Regions from separate parts of the Bacillus vallismortis genome, predicted to be linked through region 2. Evidence: riboswitches for the same ligand, from Rfam matches in the RefSeq annotation. Region 2 holds a riboswitch; each other region holds the start of a gene.
What was found. A riboswitch is a leader RNA that binds a small molecule or an ion and turns the genes downstream of it on or off. The one in region 2 is predicted to bind S-adenosylmethionine.
Positions count from the first base shown of each region.

Region 1: linked by a shared signal. The riboswitch ahead of metK (methionine adenosyltransferase) and the one ahead of BV11031_RS12615 (bifunctional homocysteine S-methyltransferase/methylenetetrahydrofolate reductase) in region 2 are both predicted to bind S-adenosylmethionine.
Region 3: linked by a shared signal. The riboswitch ahead of metE (5-methyltetrahydropteroyltriglutamate--homocysteine S-methyltransferase) and the one ahead of BV11031_RS12615 (bifunctional homocysteine S-methyltransferase/methylenetetrahydrofolate reductase) in region 2 are both predicted to bind S-adenosylmethionine.

Region 1 covers NZ_CP026362.1:448,353-451,631, forward strand. Annotated here, with positions in the region: gene pckA (phosphoenolpyruvate carboxykinase (ATP)) at 1-788, opposite strand, end outside; SAM riboswitch class I at 986-1,123, shown strand; gene metK (methionine adenosyltransferase) at 1,291-2,493, shown strand; gene asnB (asparagine synthase (glutamine-hydrolyzing)) at 2,641-3,279, shown strand, end outside.
Region 2 covers NZ_CP026362.1:2,330,779-2,334,057, reverse strand. Annotated here, with positions in the region: gene BV11031_RS12615 (bifunctional homocysteine S-methyltransferase/methylenetetrahydrofolate reductase) at 1-1,191, opposite strand, end outside; SAM riboswitch class I at 1,283-1,400, opposite strand; gene BV11031_RS12610 (YajQ family cyclic di-GMP-binding protein) at 1,506-1,997, opposite strand; gene BV11031_RS12605 (CvfB family protein) at 2,096-2,992, shown strand; gene BV11031_RS12600 (DUF3784 domain-containing protein) at 3,104-3,279, shown strand, end outside.
Region 3 covers NZ_CP026362.1:2,111,685-2,114,963, reverse strand. Annotated here, with positions in the region: gene metE (5-methyltetrahydropteroyltriglutamate--homocysteine S-methyltransferase) at 1-1,418, opposite strand, end outside; SAM riboswitch class I at 1,547-1,701, opposite strand; gene isp (serine protease Isp) at 1,833-2,792, opposite strand; gene rsbRB (RsbT co-antagonist RsbRB) at 3,014-3,279, shown strand, end outside.

The sequences.
Region 1 (3,279 bases), 1.9 Mb from region 2:
ACGCCTGTGTCAGACCAGCCGTGTTCATCGTCGCCGATGAGTTTGCGGTCAGCATCGGCCGACAGGGTGGTCTTGCCTGTTCCAGACAATCCGAAGAAAAGGGCGACATCGCCTTTTTCACCGACATTGGCGGAGCAGTGCATGGATAGAATATCTCTTTCAGGAAGCAGGAAATTCATAATGGAGAAAATGGATTTTTTCATTTCTCCCGCATATTCTGTTCCGCCGATTAAAATCGTACGCTTTTCGAAAGAGACAATAATAAACGTTTCGGAATGTGTGCCGTCTGTTTTTGGGTCCGCTTTGAAATGCGGGGCAGAAAGAATGGTAAACGGCTGTTCAACTGTTTTCTTGTCATTGCCTTCCGGGCGGATAAACAGCTGTCTGGCGAATAAATTATGCCATGCGAACTCATTGACGACGGTGATCGGCAGTCTGTATGTTTCATCTGCTCCGGCGAATCCTTCAAAAACAAACAGCTCATCCCGCTGTTTCAAATAGCTGACAACTTTCGTGTACAGCCGCTCAAACGCTTCTTCTGAAATCGGCTGATTCACCGTCCCCCAATCGATCTTATGTTTCGTGTTTTCTTCCTCCACGATGAATTTGTCCTTCGGTGAACGTCCTGTGTAAGCGCCTGTAGTCGCCCGAACGGCACCTGTGGATGTTAAAATGCCTTCGTTTCGGGACAGTACTTTTTCTGTAAGCTGTGCTGCTGATAAATTATGACACACATTTGAACTTGTTAATAAAGCTTGTAAATCAGCGGTTAAATCAACTGAGTTCATATGAAACCTTCCTTTATCGTTTATTTGTGTTTTGCTAATTGTGAAATAGTATAACATATATTTTCAAATAGTCTATACTATTTATCGTTTTTTGTGTGTGCGTTTCCATTGTTTTCCCTTGATATAGGTGCCTATTTCTTCTGAATCATATTGACATTGCAAACCCTTTTACGATAAGATATTTCATTGAGCGGATACTCTTATCCCGAGCTGGCGGAGGGACAGGCCCTATGAAGCCCAGCAACCGGTTTCTCTGTTATTATTATGTTCACCCATGTGAGACAACCAAGGTGCTAACCTGTTGCAAGGTTGTATGATTCCTTGAGCGATAAGAGTGAAAGGCACAAAGACCAAACCCTTTCCTCGATGGAAAAGGTTTTTTTATTTCATAAATATGCCAATTAACATTCTCTAATATAACGTTACATTGTATAAGAGGGAGCGAGTTCCGTATCATATAGACAAGGTCTTTCGGGAGGCCTTGTGCAGGAGGAAGCAAAACATGAGTAAAAATCGTCGTTTATTTACATCAGAATCTGTTACGGAGGGACATCCGGATAAAATCTGTGACCAGATTTCTGACAGCATCTTAGATGAAATTTTAAAGAAAGACCCTAACGCGCGTGTTGCTTGTGAAACGTCAGTGACTACCGGGTTGGTTCTTGTCAGTGGGGAGATCACAACATCTACGTATGTTGACATTCCAAAAACGGTTCGCCAAACCATTAAAGAAATCGGATACACACGTGCGAAATACGGATTTGATGCGGAAACTTGCGCGGTTTTAACATCAATTGACGAACAGTCTGCAGATATCGCGATGGGTGTAGACCAAGCGCTTGAAGCCCGTGAAGGCACAATGAGCGATGAAGAAATCGAAGCGATCGGTGCCGGTGACCAAGGTTTAATGTTCGGTTATGCGTGCAACGAAACGAAAGAGCTTATGCCTCTTCCGATTTCACTTGCCCATAAATTGGCCCGCCGCCTAAGTGAAGTCCGTAAAGAAGATATTCTTCCGTACCTTCGCCCTGACGGCAAAACACAGGTAACGGTTGAGTACGATGAAAATAACAAACCTGTCCGTATTGACGCGATTGTTATTTCAACTCAGCATCACCCTGAAATTACGCTTGAGCAAATCCAGCGCAACATTAAAGAACATGTCATCAATCCGGTTGTTCCTGAAGAGCTGATTGATGAAGAAACAAAATATTTCATCAACCCTACAGGACGTTTCGTTATCGGAGGCCCTCAAGGGGATGCGGGACTTACAGGACGCAAAATCATCGTTGATACGTACGGCGGCTATGCTCGCCACGGCGGAGGCGCGTTCTCAGGCAAGGATGCGACGAAGGTAGACCGTTCTGCTGCTTATGCAGCGAGATACGTTGCGAAAAACATCGTTGCGGCTGAGCTTGCTGATTCTTGCGAAGTACAGCTTGCTTATGCGATCGGTGTTGCACAGCCTGTGTCAATCTCAATCAACACATTCGGTTCCGGAAAAGCTTCTGAAGAAAAACTGATTGAAGTTGTTCGCAATAACTTTGATTTACGACCTGCCGGCATTATCAAAATGCTTGATTTGCGCCGTCCGATCTACAAACAAACTGCTGCGTATGGCCACTTTGGACGTCACGATGTTGATCTTCCGTGGGAGCGTACAGACAAAGCGGAGCAGCTGCGCAAAGAAGCTTTAGGAGAATAATTTTATAGCCGCTTACTGGTTAAGCGGCTTTCCTTTTTTGTTGTTGTATTCATATTTATTTTTTACATAACTGTGAAACCAAATACTATTCACAGCGTCTATAAATAGGGGTTCAATGATGACAATTTTAATTATGGAGGCAATACTATGTGTGGATTTGTCGGGGTTTTTAACAAGCATCCGTTAGCTCAAACCGCTGATCAAGAAGAACTAATCAAACAAATGAACCAAATGATCGTTCACCGCGGTCCTGACAGTGATGGATATTTCCATGATGAGCACGTTGGATTCGGATTCAGACGGCTCAGCATTATTGACGTAGAAAATGGCGGACAGCCTTTATCATATGAAGATGAAACCTATTGGATTATCTTTAACGGAGAAATCTATAACTATATTGAACTAAGAGAAGAACTAGAAGCAAAGGGGTATACATTCAATACAGATTCGGACACAGAAGTTCTTCTTGCGACTTATCGCCACTACAAAGAAGAAGCGGCGTCCAAACTCCGCGGGATGTTTGCCTTTCTGATTTGGAATAAAAACGATCATGTGCTATATGGAGCCAGAGATCCGTTCGGCATTAAGCCGTTGTACTACACAACGATTAATGATCAGGTTTATTTTGCCTCAGAGAGAAAAAGTTTAATGGTTGCTCAGAATGAGATTGAAATAGACAAAGAGGCATTGCAGCAGTACATGTCTTTCCAATTTGTTCCTGAACCAAGCACGCTTGATGCCAATGTGAAAAAAGTAGAGCCGGGTTCACAGTTTACAATCCGCCCG
Region 2 (3,279 bases):
TAAATGTGACTGCAAGCCGATAATGTTTCGGTCACGGCATGTAATATGGACAAGGGAGCGCATATCGAGCTGCTGCTTCACAAGAGCGCCGCAGGCAACATTGCTGATTCGCGGAGTAGCCAGAGAATTGTCGGCGAGCGTCAGGGCGTTGATTCCTGCTTCTTTCAATTCAGCAGCGGCGGACAAAAACGTATCAAAGCTCAATTTTTTCGGCGGGTCCAGCTCTACGATGATGGAGCGTTTTTCAACTGCGATCTCATTCAAACCGGGCTCTGTCCGCTCATGCTGAACAGAAATACATTCTTTAGCAGGGACTTTGACTTCTTTTTCAGTAATGGGGGCAAGCCCGCCAACCGCTTCCGCCATCGCCTGAATGTGATTTGGCGTGGTGCCGCAGCAGCCGCCGATAATCCGCGCGCCTTGCTTGCGGAATTCTAAGGCGCTGTTTTGAAAATATGTGTCGTCTGTTTCATAGACGAGCCGTCCCTCTTCCAGCGAAGGAAGACTGCTGTTCGGATAAACGGATAAAAACACATCATCAAAAATCGGCACTTCGCTTAGCGCTTCAATCATGTGATAAGGGCCGAGCCGGCAGTTAATGCCGACGATATCAGCCCCGAGATCCGCGATTGACCGCAATGCTTCAGAAAGCGGTGTCCCGTCCTGCAGTACACCTTGCTCGTGCATGGAGACGTTAAGCATAATTGGAAGGGCGGTCTCTTTGCGTGCGATTTTCAGCACTTCACGGGCTTCTTCTAAATCATAATACGTCTCCAACAGCAAGCCGTCCGGTTGTTCATGCAGGAGCAGGTACAGCTGCTCGCGAAAGCTGCGTTTGATTTCGTCAAGGCTGTACGCGTTTTTATTAAATGTGCGGATGCCGCCCATTGTCCCCAAAACGTACGCATCGCCTGCTGAAGCCCGCGCAATCTTCACTGCCTCCTGATTCATTTTTTTAATGTCACCCTCAAGCCCGTGCCTGGATAATTTAATATAATTGGCTCCGTACGTATTTGTTTGAATGATATTGGCTCCAGCCTCAACGTACGCTTTATGTATGCGCTGAATTTCCTCCGGCTTTGAAATGTTGAGTTCCTCAAAGCACCTGTCAATGCCGTAGGAGTAGAGGAGCGTCCCCATGGCGCCGTCACCGATTAACACCTGTTTTTGCAAATCTTCTAAAAGTCCCATTGTCTGCCTCCTTTATTCACATTCAGCAAGGAAAAAAAGAGAAATAAAAAAAGTCCTCTTAAGAAGAAGACTTTGTCAGTGATTTTGTCTCTTCTTATCTTCCAAGCTGTTCGAGCTTGCTGGATTTAGCACCTTGGTCATGGCTGAACGCCATTACACCGGTTGCTGAAGCTTCGTCGGGCCAGTCCCTCTGCTTCTCTTGATAAGAACGGATATGAAGTTTTCGTATAAGGAAATGCCAAAAGCTGCGGGGCTTTTTCCCTTTCTCCAAATTTACCGAAAATAAAGACAATAATCAATAGGATTCAGAAAATTTATCTGAAATTTATAAATTGAACGTCAATTGGCAAATCTGCGCCTCTCACTGCTGTGATAATCTGCTGCAGATCATCCTTGTTTTTACCGGTTACACGAACTTGATCATCCTGCACTTGTGACTTTACTTTCAATCCGGAGTTTTTGATGATCGCATTAACTTTTTTGGCATTATCCTTGTCAATGCCTTGAACAAGTTTGGCGCGCTGGCGCACCGTTCCGCCTGACGCGCTTTCAATCTTGCCGTAATCAATGTTTTTTGTCGGCACGTTTCGCTTAATCAATTTACTGACCAGCACGTCTTTCAGCTGGCTTAATTTAAATTCGTCATCAGAAACGAGGACAAGCTCCTCTTTATCTAAAGTAATATCGCTTTTGCTGCCTTTAAAGTCATAGCGTGTGCTGATTTCCTTGAGTGCGATTTGGATCGCGTTTTGCACTTCAGGCAACTCGACCTTGGATACAATATCAAATGAACTTTCTTTTGCCATATGAAAACCTCCATAACATTTAACTTATGTGTTGATTATAGTAGAATAAAGAGAAACTTCCAACAGAACAAAGAATCAATTTGTGATGATTGGAAAAAATGTTAACAGAATCCGCGGAAAACAAGCGGAACAGGAAGGACGATAGCATGAGACCAGGGCAGCAACTAACCTTGAGTATAGATCACCAAACCGACTTCGGTTACTTTTTGACCGATGGAGAAGACACGATTCTCTTACATAACAGTGAAATAACTGAGGATATCGAGGACAGAGACGAAGTAGAGGTCTTTATATACGTCGACCAGCAGGAAAGACTTGCGGCCACGATGAAAATTCCGTCCATCAGCGCGGACGAGTACGGCTGGGTCGAAGTGGTGGATAAAGTGGAAGATATGGGCGTTTTCGTTGATGTCGGCTTATCCAAGGATGCGCTTGTCGCAACTGAGCATTTGCCGCCATACGAGGATGTCTGGCCGCAAAAAGGCGACAAGCTCTACTGTATGCTGAAGGTGACGAACCGGGGGCGCATGTTTGCGAAACCAGCGCCGGAAGATATCATCAGCGAACTCTTTACTGACGCCTCAGAAGACCTGATGAATAAAGAGCTGACAGGTACGGTGTACAGATTGATCGCAACGGGTTCATTCATCATTACGGACGACGGCATCCGCGGTTTTATCCATCCGTCAGAAAGAAAAGAGGAGCCAAGACTCGGCTCAAGAATCACGGGACGGGTGATTCAAGTAAAAGAAGACGGTTCAGTCAACATGTCGCTGCTTCCGAGAAAACAGGATGCGTTGTCTATAGATGCCGAGTACATTCTGACGTATATGAGAACAAGAAACGGCGCTATGCCGTATAGCGACAAAAGCGAGCCTGACGATATTAGAGAACGTTTTAACATGAGCAAAGCCGCTTTTAAACGCGCGCTCGGCCATTTAATGAAAAATGGAAAAGTGTATCAGGAAAATGGATGGACATACGAGAAAAAATAGAAGGCCTCGCGCCTTCTATTTTTTATATAAGGACTTCACAAATAAAATGCTGTTACGTATCATTACGGGAGACAGAGTGTTTTGTCAGTGAAAAGACAGGGGGGAGAGTTCATGGAAGTTCGGATCGATTTTTTATTGATCTTGATTGCGGGGCTTTTCTTTTGGATTGCTTATATGGCAGGAATAAAAAAGCAAACATGGATACTGTCCGGTTTCGGCGAGTCCCGGATACGTGACAAAGACCGTCTGGCTAGAATTGCGGGATACTTTTTTCTGAATTCAGGGAT
Region 3 (3,279 bases), 220 kb from region 2:
ATCCATCGTTTTGTTTCTTCATTGATAAAGTTTTGATACTGTTCATCAGACCACTCATTTTTCCGCCACTTTTGGCGCGCGCTCCGCACTTCAGCGGACTGTGGGAAGCTTCCGATTGTAGTCGTCGGCAAAAGCGGAAGGCCAAGAGATTCATTTTGCACGGCTAAACGTTCTTCAAACGGAATTGGGCGCTTAAAGTCTTTATCGGTTAGTTGCTCAAGCTCTTTCTTTTGTTCAGAATGTGCGCCTGTTGCAAACTGTTTGAGCGCCTGGATATCAGTTTTCGCCTGCTGAATCTGTTCGCTGATCGCCGCTTTTCCTGATACCAAGCCTTCTTTCAAAGCTGTCAGCTCGGCTAGCTTTTCTTTTGCATAGGATAAGCCGTTCAGCAGATCCTTCTCCAGATGCTCATCAGGGTGCTTCGCTACCGGAACGTGCAGCAGGCTGCTGGAAGGCTGAATCCACAGTTCATCAACCTTTGCAGTGCTCAGAATATCAAGAACGGCATCAAGGCGTTCCTCGAGATCCGCTTTCCAAATGTTGCGTCCGTCGATAACGCCGGCTGCCAGCACCTTGTCTGCTGGAAACCCGTGTGTTTTCAGCTGTTCCAGGTTTCTGCCTTTATCGTGAACGAAATCAAGGCCAATTCCTTGTACCGGGTAAGAGATCAGCTCTTCATAGGCATCAACAGAATCAAAATACGTCTGCAAAAGCACATTCAAGGAGGAAAGCTCACCTGTGATGCTTTCAAATAATTCTTTTGCGCCGCTGACATCCTCGCTAGAGGCGGTGACGAGCGCCGGCTCATCGATTTGAACCCATTTTACGCCTTCTTCTTCAAGCTCTTTCAAAAGCTGTACATATAACGGGACTAGGCGTTTTTGGATCGCTTTTGCTTCAGACGGTTCATATCCCTTAGCAAGCGTAACGAACGTATAAGGGCCGACAATCACAGGTTTGGTCTCCACACCGTATTCCTGTTTGATCCGGCGATAGTCTTCAAGCTGTTTGTTTCTTGTCAGGCGGAATTCGATGCTCTCGTCATATTCCGGAACGATGTAATGGTAATTTGTATTAAACCATTTTGTCATTTCACTGGATACAGCGTCTTTTATTCCGCGGGCGATCGCAAAGTATGTATCGGCAGCGTCAGTCAAATGTCTGAATCGTTTCGGAATCCAGTTGAAGCTGACGGCTGTGTCGAGTACATGGTCATACTGTGTGAAATCAGAAACAGGCACAACATCAATCTGCTGGTCAATTTGTGTTTTAACTGCGGATAAAAAAAGGTCGTCGATTTGTTTTAAAAATGTATCTTTATCCGTGCTGCCTTTCCAATACGCTTCAAGTGCTTTTTTCCATTCTCTGTTCAGTCCGATTCTCGGAAATCCTAAATTCGATGTTTTGATGGTTGTCATTGTTTCTCCTCCTTTTTATGTAAAACACTCTCGTTAACCCGCGGATACAGGCTGCTAAGAGGTTTTTTCACGACTAAAAAGCCTCTTTCCCATGAGAGAAAGAGGCTTTTCTGCGTAAAACACTGCCTCTCTCATCTCTCAGAACAATCTGATGGAATTAGCACCGTGCCTTATGAGACATCAGTCTCGGCGCGAAAAGCAGTGCGCCCCATTTCACAATGGAATTACGGTCGGTTGCTGTTGGGGTCAAAAGGCCAATCCCTCGCCCAACTCTCGATAAGAGAAAATGTTATTAATTTTTTGAAAAGTTAAATCATTTGTTGGTAATCTTAACAGTAATCCAAATTTGTTGTCAACATAGAATTTGAAATTATATTTACTATATTTGGATTATGTTATATAAGAAAAATAATTTTATAGGGTCATCAAATGTGATTGCTCTGCTTTTTCTGCCAGCTCATCAGGAGCGGTTAAATATAGGAAGCCATTACCTGCCAGCGTTTTTGCAATATCAAGAGGGAGTGTTCTGCGGATCAGCTGTGCATAAACCTCAGTTTCAGAAAGCTTTCTTTGAAAAGATTCTTCTTCATAGCTTTTGATTAAAGCAAGCGCTCCGCTGACATGAGGGGCAGCCATTGAGGTGCCGGTGAGTTTTCCGTACTTCTTGTTAGGAAGGGTCGATAAGATCTGTTCTCCCGGAGCCACAAGATCGATCTCTTTATTTGCATTAGAAAATTCTGATAATTCACGCGCTATGGAAACAGATCCAACCGCGATGACTTCATTATAAGCTGCAGGGTAGGAAAGCTCTTCTGTTCGTTCATTTCCGTCACCTTCATTACCCGCTGCGCAAACGACAAGCACTCCGTTTTTGACGGCGTTTATCACCGCTTCTTTTAATTCTGGCACATCGCTCGGTCCGCCAAGGGACATCGAGATGATATCAACTTTCTGTTCCACCGCGTAGTTAATGCCGTTAATAATCCATTCGTATTGGCCGCTTCCGTTTGCGCCGCCCAGAACCTTTACAATCAATAGGCTTGCCTCAGGCGCGACTCCGGCAATGCCGCCGTTTGAATCGTTAGCTGCAATCGTTCCGGCGACGTGTGTGCCGTGTCCGTTGTAGTCGGAAATCACATCTTCCTTGCCGCCGTCATCATCCGTGAAGTTTTTTCCGCCGATGATTTGGCTCTTTAAATCTGGATGGCTTGTGTCGCATCCCGTGTCCAATACTGCAATTTTTACATCTTTGCCTTTTACCCCTTTTGCCCACATTTCTGGCGCCTTAATCACTTTAATGCCCTCAGGAAGCTCGTTTACATCCATGATCTGCTCATTCGTCACATACGGGATCAAGCGGATTTCACCATTCATAAAAAAGCCCTCCTTTTTTATGCTTGCAAGTGGATTCAAGGGTGTTGCCTCATATTATATGAAAAAAGCAACCGCTCGGACAGAGCCATTTGAAGCATTTTGAAAAAATAGGATACACCCCAAAGAATGATTAAATTTCAAAATATTGGATGGCTCAGCATGTATGACTAGGATTCAGCTGTCAGTCAAGTTATAATAGTGTTGGGGAAAGGAGCGGTGTGATGAAACTGAATGAAAAATTATATGCATTTTTTTCAGAGCATGTGGAACAAATGGCAGAGGAATGGATTGAAACAATGGAGGAAAGTGATCCGAATTCGCTTTACGCCTTACATAATGCATCTGTAACGGAAGAATTGAAAGAGCAGGACAGAGAGTTTTACAGGCATCTGAATAACATGTATGTTTTACCGGAAAAACAATTTCTCGAAGAATTTCAAGAGTGGGTCATTGAACTGACGAACGATCAAAAGCATCTCGACACTCC